DNA from 3 places in the Pseudomonas soli genome. Region 1 is predicted to be linked to each of the others. Evidence: riboswitches for the same ligand, from Rfam matches in the RefSeq annotation. Region 1 holds a riboswitch; each other region holds the start of a gene.
What was found. Region 1 has a riboswitch for cobalamin ahead of LU688_RS17590 (TonB-dependent receptor). Riboswitches for the same ligand answer to the same signal wherever they lie in the genome.

Region 1 (5,526 bases):
GGCCGAGTCGATCTTGTCGACATCGAAGGCGTGCTGGTCGAAGCCTTCCAGCGCCGGGCGGTTGACCAGGCTGCCGCAGGCCATGATCAGGCGGTCGTAACCCAGCTTGGCCTCGATGCCACCCGCCTGACGGTAGGCCACCTGCTGGTTGGTCTGGTCGATGTGGTAGGCCGTGCCTTTGACGAAGCGCACGTTGACCGCGTCGAACACCGCCTGCAAGGGAGCGGCCATGGTGTGTACGTCGGGTTCGTAGAAGCGTGGGCGGATGTGCAGCTCCGCCTGGGGCGCGAGCACGGTGATCAGCACGTCGTCGCGTTTGTGCAGGTCGAGCAGGCGGGCGGCGCCGAGGGCGCTCCACAGCCCGGCGAAGCCTGCGCCAATGATCAGGATCTGTTTCATGAGGGGCTCCTGGATGCCGCGATTATCGATGTTGTCGCTGCGGCAGTAGAAAAAGGTTACGTCTAGTGAGTGAGCCTGGATTACGGCCCGATAGGCGTGCTGCAGATGCTAAGCGCCCCCCAGGTTTGTCCCTAGGCCAAAGAACCCTGGATTTCGGCCAGCGGCACGCCGCGGGCGAAGCGCGCCCGATAGTCCCGCGGGGTCACCGCCAGGTGACGCTGGAACGCCAGGCGCATGCGCTCCTCGCTGCCGAACCCGCAGTGGCGGGCGACCTGCTCGATATGCTGGTCGGAGTTTTCCAGCAAGCGGCGCGCCGCCTCCAGGCGGAACACCTCGATGGCCTTGGCCGGGGTGCGGCCGGTCTTGTGCTTGTACACCCGGGTGAAGTTGCGTAGGCTCATGCGCGCCTGTTCGGCCAGCCGCTCGACCGTCAGCCGCGGGTCGCCCAGGTGCTCGCTGAGCCATAGGTGCAGGGTCTCGAAGGCGTCGCTGTCCTCGCCCTGGGCCTTGAGCAGTTCGCTGAACTGCGCCTGGCCGCCGGGGCGCTTGAGGAACACCACCAATTCGCGGGCCACCTGCATGGCCACCTCGCGGCCGCAGTCGGCCTCGACCAGGGCCAGCGCCAGGTCGATGCCGGCGCTGACGCCGGCCGAAGTCCATACCTGATCCTGCTGCACGAAGATCGATTCGGCATCCACCTCGATGGCCGGAAAGCGTCGGTGCAGGGCATCGCACATCGCCCAGTGGGTGGCGGCCCTGCGGCCATCGAGCAGGCCGGCGGCGGCCAGCAGGAAGGTGCCGCTGCATACCGAAGCGGTACGTCGGGCGCGTTGGGCGGCCTGGGCCAGCCAGGCGACCAGCTCGGCGTGATCGGGGAGGGTGCGGACGATCTCCGGGGCTCCGGGCACGACCAGCGTGTCGAAGGGCTCGTGCAGCCAGGGCGCCAGTGGCTCGGTGGCGACGGCCAGGCCCTCGGCGGTGGCCACCAGGCCCCCTTCGAGGCTGGCGGTGACCACCCGGTAGCCGGGCAGGCCGCGCGCGGCGCGGGCCTTGGTCGCGGCCCAGAACACCGTCTGCGCGCCGGTGAGGTCGAGCAGGCCCATCTGCGGGTAGGCGAGGAACAGCAAGGTGCGCGGCTGGTCAAGCGCGTGCACGGGCGCTGCGGGAATCTGCGGGATGTCGGTCATGGCGCGCTGCTTGTGGACGGGGCGTAGGCCCTAGTCGAGCAGGTGGCGCGATGATGTTCAAGCACGACGCGATGGCCGTCAGGCCTGGCTCTTGTGGGAGCGGGCTTGCCCCGCGATTGCAGCATCAGCCGCATCGCGGGGCCAGCCCGTTCCGACGCTGTTACCTGGCCGACCTAGAAGCTGTAGTCCACCGTGGCGAAATACGAGCGCGGCGCGCCCAGCAGCCACTGTTCGCCGCTGTAGCTCGACTGGGCGTACTCGCGATCGAACAGGTTGTTCACCTGCAGACCCAGGCGCACGTCGGGCAGCACCTGCCAGCCGATATTGGCATCGACCACGGTGTAGCCCGGCACGCGTTGGTCATTGGCGGCGCTGGTATAGCGGGCGTCCACGTAGCGCAGGCCGATGCCGGTGTCGACGCTTTGCCCGAAGGCTTTGCTCAGCCACAGGTTGGCGGTACGCCGTGGGACGTCCTGCGGGTGGTTGCCAGACCGGTCGTAGGAAACGCCTCGGCTGAGTTGAGTGAAATCATCGTACTTGGCGCGCACCAAGGCGGCGTTGCCCGACAGTTGCCATTGATTGCCCAGAGCTAGCTCCAGGCTTGCCTCCAGGCCATCGGAGGTCTGTTGGCCTGCCTGCTGGCTGCGTTTAGAGACCACGTCGTACACCGGCAGCTTCTTCTTGACGATGTGGTAGGCCGCCAACGTCCATTCGCCGCGTCCGTCCCAGAACCGTTGCTTGAGGCCGAATTCGGTCTGCTTGGCTTCGGTCAGTTCAAGGCGTTGCTCCGGGCGCAGGGTCAGCAGGTCACCGACACCATCCTCGCTGGTGGAGTACTGGCCGTACACCGACAGGTCGTCAGTCAGCGCGTACACCAGGCCGGCGCGCCAGTTGCCGCCACGCAGGCTCTGGTCTTCGCGAGTGTCCTTCACCAGGTCGTTGCGGTCGATGTGGTTCTGGTCGCGGCGTATGCCGATGACCAGCGACAGGCGCTCGGTCAGTTGCGTGCGGTTTTCGGCGAACAGCGAGAAGGTGCTGGTTTTCGACAGCGTCTGCGGGCGCGTCGGATCGGCACTGTGGAACCCGCCGGGCGCCGGCCGCCAAGGGTCGAGCGGGTCGGTGTAGCCATCTTCGTAGGGCGAGTTGCTGTCGATGTTGAAGCGGATCTTGTTGTACTCGGCGCCCACCACGGTCCTGCTGGCCAGGCCGAACAGCGAGTGATCAAAGGTGAAGCTCTGGCGGTCGCCGATCTGCTCCTGGTTGTGCTTGATCTCCAGGAAACTGCCGCGCTGGATCACACCGGCATCCCAGGCGTATTCCTCGGCATTGCGCCAGTGGCGACGGCTCTTGATGTAGTACAGCTGGTTGCTGGCGCTGATGCTGTCGCTGATGGTCCAGTCGCTGGTCAGCCGTGTCCACTCATCGTGGTAGCGCTGCTGGTCATTGCTGACGTTGTAGTTCTTGTTGCGCACGCTGCTGCGCAGATGGCCGTCGATCAGCGGCGTGCCGTAGTAGTTGGCAGGTTGTGCGTCGCCGCGATCGTGGGACAGGGTGAAACTCAGGTCGTCACTGGCATCGAAGCGCAGCGCGCCGGAAAACGCCAGGCTGCGCGAAGCGGTGCGGTCGACCCAGCCGTTGCCCGCCTGCTGGTTCAGGGTGGCGCGGTAGCTCAGGCGCTCGCTCAGGCTGCCGCCGCTGTCCAGCCCCAGTTGCTGGCGGTCCCAGGAGCCATAGCCCAGGCGCAGGTGGTTGCGGATATCACTGCTGAAGGGCTTTTTTGGAATCACGTTGACCGTTGCCCCGGTGGCGCCTTCGCCATACAGCACCGAGGCAGGCCCACGGATCACATCGATACGCTCGACCATCCAGGGATCGACCGGTTAGGTGAGGGTGCCGGCGCCGGCGTACAGGCGCGACCCGTCGAACAGGGTCATCACCGAACTCTGGCCCGTGAAGCCGCGCGCCGACAAGCCGGTGCCGCCATCGCCAGGGGTACCGATGAAAGTGATGCCCGGCGAGCGGGTCACGGCATCCTGCACCGTGGTGTTGTTGCGCTGCTGGATTTGCGCGGCGGTGATGCTGCTAGTGCTCGCCGGGGTTTCCAGGGCACTGAGGTTCAGGCGTGAACCGGCCTGGGTGGGGGTGGCCAGGTCGACGGTCTGCGGGTCGCGGCTGTCGGTGATCGCCGTGGAGGGCAGGGTGAGCGCAGGGCTGGGCTGCTCGTCGGCCAGCGCCGGCAGGGACACGGCCAGGCAGGCCGCCAGGGTGTGAAGCTTGTTGATACGGGACATGTCGTTCCACTGCTGCAGGAAAGAATGGATCCCGGTGGAAAACACGCAACGGCGAAGCGCGCGCAGGCGCGCACGCGAATACCGGCCTGCGCCCGCCCACCGCGGGTTGCCAAGTGAAGCCTCAGGCCGGTCTCCGGGCTTGCGAGGGTCGTGAAGCCTTCACCTTCCCATGCGTGTGCACAGTGGTCTGTCGAAGGGTTCGCTCGCTTACCGTTGCGGGGGCAGCGCCGGACTTGTCGTGGTATCGACTCACCGGCTTCCCGTTTCACCCTGCGCGCGGCGGCGCAGGGCACCTGAAACTGGCGCGCATCTGACCACTGAACGAGCAGGGAGTCAATCGTCTGGAGGGGCGGGCTGAGTGAGGTTGAATGGCGGTTCAGAGCGGTTGCCGTCAGGTAGGCGTTGTCTGCGGGCAGGCCGCGTGGATTGGCGCAGGTCGCGCAGGGAGCTACCATCGGCAGCCAGCCTCCTTATCCAACACCAACAAGCCAAGGACGCGTATGACCGAGCAAGCCCTGTCCCTGCAACAACTCGCCGCCCCCGAAGGCATCTGCTACGGCTGCGGCTGTTCCCACCCCAGCGGCCTGCATGTGCAGAGCCACTGGGACGCCGACGGCATCCACCTGTCGTGCCGACATACCCCCGATCCGACCTTCACCGGCTGGCCCGGCCTGGTTTATGGTGGCCTGCTGGCCATGCTGGTCGACTGCCATTCCAACTGGACCGCCATGGCCTGTCACTACCGTGCCGAAGGCCGCGAACCGGGCAGCCTGCCGCGTATCGACTGCGTCACTGGCCAGCTTGGCCTCACCTACCTCAAGCCCACGCCCATGGGCGTCGAGCTGCTGCTCAAGGCCCGGGTCGAGGGTGAGCTGGGGCGCAAGACCCGGGTGATCTGCGAGGTCTGGGCCGGGGATGTACTGACGGTCACCGCCGATTCGGTGTTCGTGCGGGTCGATACCGAGAAGCTCAAGCGCCAGGCGCATGGCGACGCCTGAACTTGCACCGATGGGGTGGGGCTGGCATTGTCGAACGTGACCCGGCTGCCCGACAGGATGTTGCCATGCCCTACCAGATTCGCCCGGCCCGTGACGAAGACTGCGTGGCCCTGAGCCTCGTCGGTCAAGCGACCTTCGCCCTGGCCAGCCCGCCCGATAGTGCGGTCAGCGCCCAGCAGCAATACATCGCCCATCACCTCCAGCCTGAGCATTTCCAGGCGCACCTGGAGCACCCGCACAAGCGGTTGCTGGTGGTCGAGCGGGGTGGCCAGGTGCTGGGCTACAGCATGCTCGACCTGGCGCCCGGCAAGCTGGGTATTGCCGAAGCCGATCAACTGGCGGAAATCTCCCGCTGCTATGTACTACCCTGCGCCCATGGCAGCGGCGCCGGGCAATTGTTGCTCGCCACCACCCTGGCCCAGGTCGATGGCCAGGCGCGCCTGACAGTCAATGAGCTGAACGCCCGGGCGATCCGTTTCTATCAGCGCAACGGCTTCCGCAAGGTGGGCGAGGCTATCTTCCCTTGCGGCGACGAGCGGCACCACGACTGGGTGATGGTCAGGATGGCCGGAGATCATCTAGATTGAACGCCCCCAACGCGAAGGCACCCCCATGACCGAACTTTCCGCATTTCCCATCACCGGCAAATGG
Region 2 (5,526 bases), 750 kb from region 1:
CTTCTGCATGGTCGCCTCGCCCGGCAGCAGGCCTGCCAACGGCGCACGCACACCGGCCACATCGGTCAGTGCGTCGAGCAGGTAGAGCATGCCGCCACATTCGGCCAGCAACGGCTTGCCCTCGGCGTGGTGGCCTCGGATCGCCTCCAGCATCGGTGAGTTGGCGGCCAGGGCCTGATGGTGCAGCTCCGGGTAGCCGCCTGGCAGGTACAGGCTGTCTACATCAGGCAACTCACGATCATGCAACGGCGAGAAGAATTCGAGCTGCGCGCCGAGGCTGCGCAGCAGATCCAGGTTGGCCCCATAGGTGAAGGCGAAGGCTTCGTCGTGGGCCACCCCGATGCGCACCCCGGCAAGCGGCGTGGTCACGCCCAGCAGCTCAGGTCGGGCAAAACCGACCGGTGGCGGCAATGCGGCATCGCAGCTGGCACCCAGCGCTTCGGCGGCGGCATCCAGGCGCGCATCCAGGTCGTTCAGTTCACTGGCCTGGACCAGGCCGAGGTGGCGGCTGGGCAGCTCGATGCCACGCTCGCGGGACAACCCGCCGTACCAGCGCAGGCCTTCGGTGAGGCTGCCTTCGAGCAACTGCGCATGGCGCAGGCTGCCAACCCGGTTGGCCAGCACCCCGGCGAACGGCAGGTCGGGCTGGTAACGTGCCAGGCCCAGGGCCAGGGCGCCGAAGGTCTGGGCCATGGCCGTGCCATCGATCACCGCCAGCACCGGTACGCCAAAATGGCGGGCCAGGTCGGCGCTCGACGGCGTGCCGTCGAACAGCCCCATCACGCCTTCGATCAGGATCAGGTCGGCTTCCCCCGCCGCTTCCCACAGCAGGCGACGACTCTCCTCGGCACCGATCATCCACAGGTCCAGCTGGTAGACCGGCGCGCCACTGGCACGCTCGAGGATCATCGGGTCGAGAAAGTCAGGCCCGCACTTGAACACCCGCACCTTGCGCCCGAGGTTGCGGTGCAGGCGGGCCAGGGCGGCGGTGACCGTGGTCTTGCCTTGGCCCGAGGCCGGGGCCGCGATCAGTACGGCGGGGCATTGGCGCGAGTCACTCACAGCTCGACGCCCTTTTGTGCGCGGATACCGGCCTGGAAGGCGTGCTTGAGCATGCCCATCTCGGTGACGGTATCGGCCAGTTCGATCATTTCGGGCTTGGCCGCACGGCCGGTGACGATCACATGCTGCATCGGTGGGCGGGCCTGGATGTCCGACAGCACCTGGTCGAGGTCGAGGTAGCCATGCTTGAGGGCGATGTTCAGCTCATCGAGCACCACGAACTGGATCGACGGATCCTGCAGCAACTGGCGCGATACCGCCCAGGCCGCTTCGGCGGCCGCGATGTCGCGCTGGCGGTCCTGGGTCTCCCAAGTGAAGCCCTCGCCCATCACGTGATAGCGCACTTGCTCGGGGAAGCGGCGGAAGAACAGCTCTTCGCCGGTGCTGTTGCGGCCCTTGATGAACTGCACCACACCGCATTGCATGCCATGGCCCAGGGCGCGGGCGAGCATGCCGAAGGCCGAACTGCTCTTGCCCTTGCCATTGCCGGTCAGTACCAGCAGCAGGCCGCACTCGTTGGGGGAATTGGCGATGCGCTCGTCGATGATCGCCTTCTTGCGCAGCATGCGCGCCAGGTGACGTTCGTCGCGTTCGGTGGATTCGCTCATCAGGGGTCTCCGCAGGCTGTCGCCGGTTGGCGACAGGGAAAAGGCGGGCAGACGGAGAACGCGCAGGGGCCGTGGCCCCAGGCCACATCGCACCGCACATCACCCTCCGTGATGCCGTTGGCAGTGACAGGCCGGTCTCCGGGCTCGCGAGCGGGACATGCCCGGACGACGCGCCTTCCCGGATACCTTTACCCAGTGGCCATGCGCCGTCTTTTACTCACCTACCGTTGCGGGGGCAGCGCCGGACTCGCGCCTGCTGGCGCTCACCGGCTTCCCAGTTTCACCCTGCCGAACCGCAGTTCGCCGGGCACCTGAAACACGCCGCGAAGGTTAGAGGGTTGCACCGGGAGCGTCAATCGAACGAAGACCGTTCTGGCCTGGGTCAATGGCCGATCCGCCAGCTTGTGCCACACTCAAAGCGGTGATATCACTTAGCCACCATTTCGGCTGGCCTCAATCACAATGACAAGGAGCGCAGCATGCAAGGCCTGATCATCAATAACCCGCGCCTGGAATTCCTGCGCCCGGCCCTGGAACGCTGGGTCGACTGCATCGACCGCTTCAACCAGTTCCAGGGCGACAACGAAGCCCCCTATTGGCATGGCGCCGCCGCCAACACCGGACTGCTCGCAGCGGCCGCCTGGCAGGCCGAGCTGACGGCGCTGCAGCAGTACACGAGCAAGAAACAGCGTGACGAAGGCGAGCGTGAGGCCCGCGGCGACCTGAGTATCAACAGCGCCGAAGAGTCGATCCACCTGCACACCAGCCAACGTTGGCCGCGCATGGCCCGTCTCGACATGGGCCCGGCCTTGCAGGAAACCGCCAACCACGCCAAGACGATCGCCTACGCCAGCCAATTCAAGGCCGGGGCGCTGTTCGTCACTCCGTGGAAGGCCGGCCAGCATGCCAGCCCCGAGGAACTCCAGGACCTGGTAGATGACCTGCAGAAACACACCGCTTGCGCGATCGCCTGGTACTTCCCCTATGGCTACCGCAAACTGCACAACGAATTGGGCCAGTACTATCCCGGCGTGGCATTACTGCTCAAGCAAGCTTGATGCCCCTGGCACAGGCCAATGAACAACCAGACGCTGTCCGCGTCCTTATCTAGCGAACAGCAGTCAGGGATTCTGCGCCAGATGTTCAGGGGGTAGCACCCGTTTGGCCTGAAGATAGGCCTTGGCCCAGTAGCTGTTCGACAGGTAGTCCAGACGCACGGTGCCCCCCGTGGAGGGCGCATGGACGAAACGCCCCTCACCCACGTAGATCCCGGCATGGCTGACATGCGAGCCGCCATTGGTGGCAAAGAACACCAGATCGCCGGACTGCAGCGCATTGATATCCACGTTCGGCGCACGCATGACGATCATGTCGCGGGTGGTGCGTGGCAGGCTTATACCCGCGGCATCACGATATACGTAGCCGATCAGGCCACTGCAATCAAAACCAGAGTCTGGAGTGTTGCCGCCCCAGCGATAGGGAGTGCCCACCAGCCCGATGGCACGAAACAGCACATCATCCGCCGCGGGCGAAGACGGCGACGAATTGAACACCACCGGCGCTGTGGGCATTGTCGCCGGAGCGGGAGCACGACTGGAACAGGCCGCGAGCAGGGCCACGAGGGAGAGGAATGCGAAGCGCGCCAACATCGCCATGATGTAAACGTCCTGTCGGGAAGCCCTCGGCCATGACCGAAGGTAAAAAGAGTTGAGAATTTAGATTAGCTGCTTTCTGTAAATGCGCACGGCGGCGAGCTTTTCAGCTACGCCGCCGTGGCAGGGTACAGCATTTTGATATCAATTCAATTGCGCGAGATCGTGGTCGGCGCCATGGCGAGCGCGCGCTTGGCCTCGATGAAGGTCTTGCTCCAGTAGCGATCGCCAAGGCTGTCGATGCGCACGCCACCGCTGCGGCGGCTGCTGGAATGGATGAACTGGTTGTCACCCAGGTAGATGCCAGCGTGGCTGACGCGACCACGACCGTTGGTGCTGAAGAACAGCAGGTCGCCGGGCTTGAGTTTGTTGCGGGCGACTTTCGGTGCGTCGACGTTGATCATCTCGCGGGTCGAACGCGGCAGGTTCATGCCGGCCTCTTCGCGGAACAGGTAGCCGATGAAACCGCTGCAGTCGAAGCCGGACTTCTCGGAGGTGCCACCGAAGCGGTAGCGAGTACCGATCAGGGCCATGCCGCGTTCGAGAATGCTGTCGGCCAGTACGGGCAACTGGTACGGCTTGCTGTTACTGGAGAAGGCCTCGAGGTCATCTTCGCTGGCCAGCTCTTCCTCGGTGAATACGGAAGAGGCAGAGGCCTTGGCCTTGACCGATTGCTCGGTGGCCATGCGTTGATCCTGCGAAGGTGCGACCGGGCCGGTGGAGGCACAGCCGTAAAGAAGGGTGACAAGTGCAAGTGGCACGAGGGGTGCGAAGCGCTTCAGCATGGGCACGACCGTGTCTGTAGTCCTTTAGAAGGGGGAAACTATGCCTTCTATCGGACCCATTTGCAAATTTTATCGAAAAACATGTGACTTTTCTGATTCGACGCTCTGGCACCGTGTTTTCAGCGCTACCAGCCGAGGGTTTCCTTGAGGAACGGAATGGTCAGCTTGCGCTGGGCCTGCAAGGAGGCCTGATCGAGGCGCTCGAGCAGGTCGAACAGCGCGCTCATGCTGCGCGTACCACGGGTGAGGATGAAGTGGCCGACTTCGTCGGTCAGATGCAGGCCGCGGCGCGAGGCGCGCAGTTGCAGGGCGCGCAGCTTGTCCTCGTCGGACATCCCGCGCATCTGGAAGATCAGCGCCAGGGTCAGCCGCGACTTGAGGTCGGCCAGCTTGATCGGCAACTCCCGGGGCGAGCTGGAGGCTGCCAGCAGCAGGCGCCGGCCACTGTCGCGCAGGCGATTGAACAGGTGGAACATCGCCTCTTCCCAGTCGGCCTTGCCCGCGATCACGTGCAGGTCATCGATGCACACCAGCTCGTATTGCTCGAGATGGTCGAGCAGTTCGACGCCACGCTCGAGCAATTGCGCCAGGGGCAGGTACACGGCGGGCTCGCCGAGTTGCTGGAAGCGGTGGGTGGCGGCCTGCAACAGGTGGGTACGGCCCACGCCCTGCTTGCCCCACAGGTAGATGAGGCTTTCGGTCCAGCCGGCGTCGGCTTCGCAGAGCCGCTCGACATAGCCCAGTGCCGCGGCATTGGCGCCGGGGTAGTAGTTGATGAAGGTGGCGTCGTCGCGCAGACGCACACCCAGGGGCAACTGGATCGGTTTCATGCTCGCGGGCGGTCGCGGGGACCACAGGGGGCCTTTGATGAACAGTGTGCAAAGTCTATACCCGCAACGCGGGCGGCACAATCCGGCAGGGGAATAGCACAAGTAAAATCAAGCAGTTGCGTTGCGGAGCAAGCCCGCTGCCACGCCCTCTAGTGTTCAAGGCTCCGGGCATGGGAGCGCGCTTGCCCCGTGATCGCTCACAGATCCGGGTCCACTTCCCCGGCGTACATGTCCGATTCCTTGTACAGGTCGTGGACATGGCGCAGCAGCACCATGATCACCGCCGCCACCGGCAGCGCCAGCAGCACCCCGGTAAAGCCGAACAGCTCGCCGCCAGCCAGGATCGCGAAGATCACCGCCACCGGATGCAGGCCGATGCGGTCACCCACCAGCAGTGGAGTCAGCACCATGCCCTCCAGCGCCTGCCCGACCATGAACACCGCGACGATACCGAGCATGGGATAGAGGTCGCCGCCGAACTGGAACAACCCGGCGACCAGCGCCGCGCCAATGCCAATGATGAAGCCCATGTACGGCACGATCGCCGCCAGCCCCGCCAGCATGCCGATCAGCAGGCCCAGCTCCAGGC
Region 3 (5,526 bases), 380 kb from region 1:
CAGCCACGCCGGCAGCCAAAGCCGGCATATAACGCCGGCGGGCGAGCGAGGTCGCGCATCAGGCCTGACTGGAGCGGCGGAACAACCAGGCGCTGAGCAGGCCCAGGGCCAGCCAGAACGCGGCGTTGGTCAGCCAGGATGCGATCTTGAACTGGGTTTCCAGCGCTTCGGGGGCCAAGCTTTCATGAACCGCTGGTTGCGGCGCGCCGATCAGGTGAGGGACTACCAGCAGGGCGACACCCAGCACCTTGAACAGCCAATGGTGGGCGAAGACCAGCAGCGCCAGGCCCGCGGCGGTGGCGGCGGCGGTGCCGATCCACCAAGTCTGGCGCTGGCCGAGGTCGGCGGCGGCTGTCCCCGGAAGTTCCGGTGGCAGACCCAGGGTCGGCGCCAGGCAGAACACGGCGAAGCCCGCCAGGCCCCACAGCGCACCGGTGGCCACTCGGCCTGGGGTGCGCAGGCTGTACAGGGCGGCGAGAATCAGAGCGAAGCCGACGGCTACCACCAGGTTGCCACCGGTAGTGGACAGGACCCGCTGCCAGCCATCTTCGGGCGCCCAGGCCTCGGCGCTGTGCTCATGAGGTGCTGCCGCCTCGCCGTGCTCATGGTGTTCGACGGCGGGGGCGGCGGTTTCATAGGTTTCCGCCTGGAGAATCAGCGGGGCGACCCAGAAGCTTTGCAGCAGGGTCAGCAGCAGGGCGGCGAGCAGGCCGCTGAAACCCGCGGTACGGGCGATGCGCGTGATCATGCGGGCGTACTCAGTGGCAAGGGAAGGCAGCGCTGTGGCGGGTGTCGTGGGCGGCGTTGTGCACCGCCTCGATGTGCGAGAAACCGGCGAAGTACACCAGGCACAGGCCCAGCAGGGTGGCGCCGACCGCGACGATCAGGCGCTGGCTGAGGCTGATGGGGGTGGCGATACTGGATTTGGCGTGGGTGATGGGCATGACGCGTCCTCTGCTGCTTTTGTTGTGGCAACGGGCAGGCGCGACGCCCCCAGGCACGGTTGGCCCAGGTGATACGACAGCGCCCGCCCACCGCGGGGTGTTCTGCAAGCATGTCAGGCCGGTCTCCGGGCTGGCGAGGTGGAGTGGGGCTCCATTGGTCAAGCATCACCTTCCCATGCCATGCGGGGGCACAGTGGTCTGGATGCTTCTCTCGCTTACCGTTGCGGGGGCAGCACCGGCCTTGTCGTCCCTCTTCAAAGGGCGCGCGACGCACCGGTTTCCCGTTTCACCCCCGTTGGGGGCACCTGAACGCAATGCGTTAGCAAATCACGGGGCCGGGCCTGCGTCAATCGCTGTGGCGGTTGACCGTCAGGCAGGCACTGCGTAGCCTTGCCGGTTCGAGGTTCCCGGGCGTTGGCCCGGGCTAAGACGGGAACGCGGTACAAGCCGCGGCTGCCCCCGCAACTGTAGGCACTGATGAAGGATCGGCATAGCCACTGCGCACGCGCGGGAAGGCGCCATCCCACTGGCTGAGAAGGCCGGCGGTGCAAGCCAGGAGACCTGCCTCGCAACGTTTTCGACTTTCAACCGGGCGGGGTGATCCGGTGGCGAACCAGCCAGGGCGACTCGACCCGGGGCTGTCGTCCTGCATGCCCGCGCCACTGCTGCCAAGGGCATTGCGACATGAAAACACTGGCCAAGCTTCCCGTCACCATCGTCACCGGCTTCCTCGGCTCGGGCAAGACCACCTTGCTGCGCCATATGCTCGACAACGCCCAGGGCCGCCGGATCGCGGTGATCGTCAACGAGTTCGGCGAACTGGGTATCGATGGCGAGATCCTGAAGCAGTGCAGCATCGGTTGCTCAGAGGAAGAAGCCAACGGCCGTGTCTACGAGCTGGCCAACGGCTGCCTGTGCTGCACCGTGCAGGAAGAGTTCTTCCCGGTGATGCGCGAGCTGGTAGCGCGCCGCGGCGACCTCGACCATATCCTTATCGAAACCAGCGGCCTGGCCCTGCCCAAACCCTTGGTGCAGGCCTTCCAGTGGCCAGAGATCCGCAACGCCTGCACGGTCGATGCGGTGATCACTGTGGTCGACAGCCCGGCCGTGGCGGCCGGTACTTTCGCCGCCTATCCAGACCAGGTCGACGCCCAACGAAAGCTCGACCCTAACCTGGACCACGAATCGCCGCTGCATGAACTGTTCGCCGATCAGCTGGCCAGCGCCGACCTGGTGGTGTTGAACAAGGCCGACCTGATCGATGCCGACGGCCTGGCCAAGGTCCGTGCCGAAGTGGCCGAGGAACTGCCGCCGGCGGTCAAGGTGATCGAGGCAAGCAGTGGTCGCCTGCCGCTGGAAGTGTTGCTGGGCGTGGGCGCCGAGTCCGAGGTACATATCGACGGCCGCCGCACCCACCACGACAGCCACCACGACGGCGACGATCACGACGACCATGACCACGACGCCTTCGACTCTATCTCCATCGACTTGCCCGAGGCTGACGAAAGCCTGTTGCTCGACGCCTTGACACAACTGGTCACCGAGTTCGGCATCTTGCGCGCCAAGGGCTTCGCCGCCATTCCCGGCAAGCCGATGCGTCTGCTGATCCAGGGCGTGGGCACCCGTTTCGACAAGCATTTCGACCGCGCCTGGCGCAGCGAGGAAGCACGGATCACCCGCCTGGTGCTGATCGGCCAGGACCTGGATGCTGCACGCCTGCAAGCGCGTCTGCGCCAGGCCCTGGGCGCCTGACCCATGCACCTGCTGCGGACCCAGCCGGGCGGTTTTGTGCCGGACGACAGCATCGCCGACCTCGGCCAGACCCCTGCCGAACTGGTGATCCTCTGCAGCGGTGATTCGCACCTGGCGCTGCTCGCCGAAACCGCCGAGCAGTTGCCGGCGGATTTCCCCAGCGTGCGCCTGGCTAACCCGATGCAGGTGCAGAACCACGCCTCGGTCGACCTGTATGTCGACCAGGTGCTGCGCCATGCCAAGGTGATCCTTGTGTCGCTGCATGGCGGCGTCGGTTACTGGCGCTACGGTGTCGAACAACTGGTGGCGTTGGCGGCGCAGGGCGTGCAATTGATTCTGGTCCCCGGCGACGACCGGCCCGACCCGGAGCTTACCGGGCTGGGCACGGTACGCGGCGAACAGGCCGAGCGCCTCTGGCATTACTTGCGCCAGGGCGGCAAGGCCAATGCACTGAACCTGTTCAACTGCCTGGCCAGCCAGTGGCTGGGGCGCGCCTACCCCTGGGACGAACCGCAGCCTTTGCCGCGCACGGTGGTCTACCACCCGGGCAAGGCTAGCGCCTGGCTCGAGGATTGGTACGCCGAATGGCACCCGGAGCACCCGGTGGCTGCGCTGTTGTTCTACCGTTCCCACCTGCAGGCGGCCAACACCGCGTTCATCGATGTGTTCTGTCAGCGCCTGCAGGCGTGCGGCTTGAATCCGTTACCGATCGCCGTGGCCAGCCTCAAGGAGCGCGCCTGTCTGGAACAGGTCGAGACCTGGCTCGATGAAGTGCAGAGCGAGGTGGTGATCAACACCACTGGCTTTGCCCTGTCCAGCCCCGAACAGCCCAATCTGCGACCGCTGCGTCGCGACGTGCCGGTGTTGCAGGCGATCTGCGCCCAGGACAACCAGCCCGGCTGGGAGCAGAGCGAGCAGGGCCTCGGCGCCCGCGACCTGGCGATGCACATCGCCTTGCCCGAGCTGGACGGGCGCATCATCACCCGGCCGGTGAGCTTCAAGGACCTGGCCTGGCGCAGCGAGCGCAGCGAGTCCGACGTGGTCTGCTATCGCGCCCACCCCGAACGCATGGATTTCGTCGCCGAACTGGCGCGGCGCTGGGTGACACTGGCGCGCCTGAACAATCAGGAGAAGCGCGTGGCCCTGGTGCTGGCCAACTACCCGACCCGCGACGGGCGCATCGGCAATGGTGTCGGCCTCGACACCCCAGGCGCGGCGTTGAATATCCTCAAGGCCCTGCAGGCGCAGGGCTACCCGGTAGCCGGCCTGCCCGACAGCGGCACCGAGTTGATCCACCAGTTGCTTGGCGGTGTGACCAACGACCTCGATCATCTTGACCAGCGCCCTTGCGCCCAGAGCCTAGCCCTGGCCGACTACCACAGCGCCTTCGCCGCGTTGCCCGAGGCCAACCAGCGCGCCGTGCTGGAGCGCTGGGGGCCGCCTGAGCAGGATCCGATGTTCCGCAGCGGGCGCATGATGGTCGCTGGCCTGCGCTACGGCCTGACCTTCGTCGGCATCCAGCCGGCGCGGGGCTACCAGGTGGACCACAGCGCCGTATACCACGACCCGGACCTGGTGCCGCCGCACGGCTACCTGGCGTTTCACTTCTGGTTGCGCAACGGCTACGCCGCCGATGCGTTGATCCATGTCGGCAAGCACGGCAACCTGGAATGGCTGCCGGGCAAGGGCGTGGGGCTGTCCGCCGAATGTTGGCCGGATGCGTTGCTCGGGCCGTTGCCCAACATCTATCCATTTATCGTCAATGACCCAGGCGAGGGTGCCCAGGCCAAGCGACGTACCCAGGCGGTGATCATCGACCACCTGATGCCGCCATTGACCCGCGCCGAGACCTACGGCCCGCTGCGCCACCTGGAACAGCTGGCCGACGAGTACTACGAAGCGCAGTTGCTCGATCCACGTCGCGCCAACGAGTTGCAGCGCGACATCCTCGCACTGGTCAAGGCCAACCACATCGACCGCGAACTGCAGCTTGAAGGGCAGCTGGAGGATGCTGCGGTGTGGTTGCCGCGCTTGGATACCTACCTGTGCGACCTCAAGGAGTCGCAGATCCGCGATGGCCTGCATGTATTCGGCCAGTCGCCCCAGGGGCGCCTGCGCAGCGACACGCTGCTGGCCCTGGTGCGGGTGGCTCGGGGAGATGGCAAGGGCGGCAATGCCAGCCTGATTCGCGTGCTGGCCAAGGCCTTGGCGTTGGGCTTCGATCCGTTGGACTGCGACCTGGGGCAGGCCTGGGACGGGCCGCGCCCGGGCCTGCTGCTGCAACTTGACAACAGCGCATGGCGCACCTGTGGTGATACCCGTGAGCGTCTGGAGTGCCTCGCGCTGACATTGATCGAGCAGGCATTGCAAGGGGCTGTGGCGTTGCCGGATGAAGACGGCTGGGCACCGGTGCGCGAGGTCTTGCAGGCACTGGTCGAACGGGTCGCGCCGGACCTGGACGCCTGTGGCGCCGCCGAGATGGACGGCCTGCTGGCCGCACTGGCCGGGCGTTTCGTCCCGGCAGGGCCCAGTGGCGCACCCAGCCGTGGCCGCCTGGACGTACTGCCCACCGGGCGCAACTTCTACACCGTCGATGTGCGTAACCTGCCGACCACCACGGCCTGGCGCCTGGGGTTTGCCTCGGCCAACCTGATCCTCGAGCGCCACCTGCAGGATCACGGCGACCACTTGCGTCAGCTGGGCCTGTCGGTGTGGGGCACGGCGACCATGCGCACCGGCGGCGACGACATCGCCCAGGCCCTGGCGCTGATGGGCGTGCGCCCGGTGTGGGCCACCGGCAGCCAGCGGGTCGACGACTTCGAGATCCTGC

Region 2: it holds a riboswitch for cobalamin, as region 1 does, so the genes downstream of both, cobO (cob(I)yrinic acid a,c-diamide adenosyltransferase) here and LU688_RS17590 (TonB-dependent receptor) in region 1, are expected to answer to the same signal.
Region 3: it holds a riboswitch for cobalamin, as region 1 does, so the genes downstream of both, cobW (cobalamin biosynthesis protein CobW) here and LU688_RS17590 (TonB-dependent receptor) in region 1, are expected to answer to the same signal.

What each region holds. Positions count from the first base shown of each region.
Region 1 covers NZ_CP128543.1:3,800,087-3,805,612, reverse strand. Annotated here, with positions in the region: gene LU688_RS17600 (NAD(P)/FAD-dependent oxidoreductase) at 1-399, opposite strand, end outside; gene LU688_RS17595 (GlxA family transcriptional regulator) at 531-1,586, opposite strand; partial or broken gene LU688_RS17590 (TonB-dependent receptor) at 1,760-3,877, opposite strand; cobalamin riboswitch at 3,985-4,189, opposite strand; gene LU688_RS17585 (PaaI family thioesterase) at 4,378-4,875, shown strand; gene LU688_RS17580 (GNAT family N-acetyltransferase) at 4,941-5,462, shown strand; gene LU688_RS17575 (glutathione S-transferase N-terminal domain-containing protein) at 5,488-5,526, shown strand, end outside.
Region 2 covers NZ_CP128543.1:4,546,117-4,551,642, forward strand. Annotated here, with positions in the region: gene LU688_RS20995 (cobyrinic acid a,c-diamide synthase CobB) at 1-1,062, opposite strand, end outside; gene cobO (cob(I)yrinic acid a,c-diamide adenosyltransferase) at 1,059-1,670, opposite strand; cobalamin riboswitch at 1,783-2,000, opposite strand; gene LU688_RS21005 (hypothetical protein) at 2,150-2,728, shown strand; gene LU688_RS21010 (C40 family peptidase) at 2,792-3,325, opposite strand; gene LU688_RS21015 (C40 family peptidase) at 3,472-4,107, opposite strand; gene hda (DnaA regulatory inactivator Hda) at 4,233-4,937, opposite strand; gene LU688_RS21025 (AI-2E family transporter) at 5,135-5,526, opposite strand, start outside.
Region 3 covers NZ_CP128543.1:3,420,149-3,425,674, reverse strand. Annotated here, with positions in the region: gene LU688_RS15785 (cobalamin biosynthesis protein) at 1-59, opposite strand, end outside; gene LU688_RS15780 (CbtA family protein) at 59-748, opposite strand; gene LU688_RS15775 (CbtB domain-containing protein) at 759-944, opposite strand; cobalamin riboswitch at 1,044-1,267, opposite strand; cobalamin riboswitch at 1,329-1,527, shown strand; gene cobW (cobalamin biosynthesis protein CobW) at 1,629-2,696, shown strand; gene cobN (cobaltochelatase subunit CobN) at 2,700-5,526, shown strand, end outside.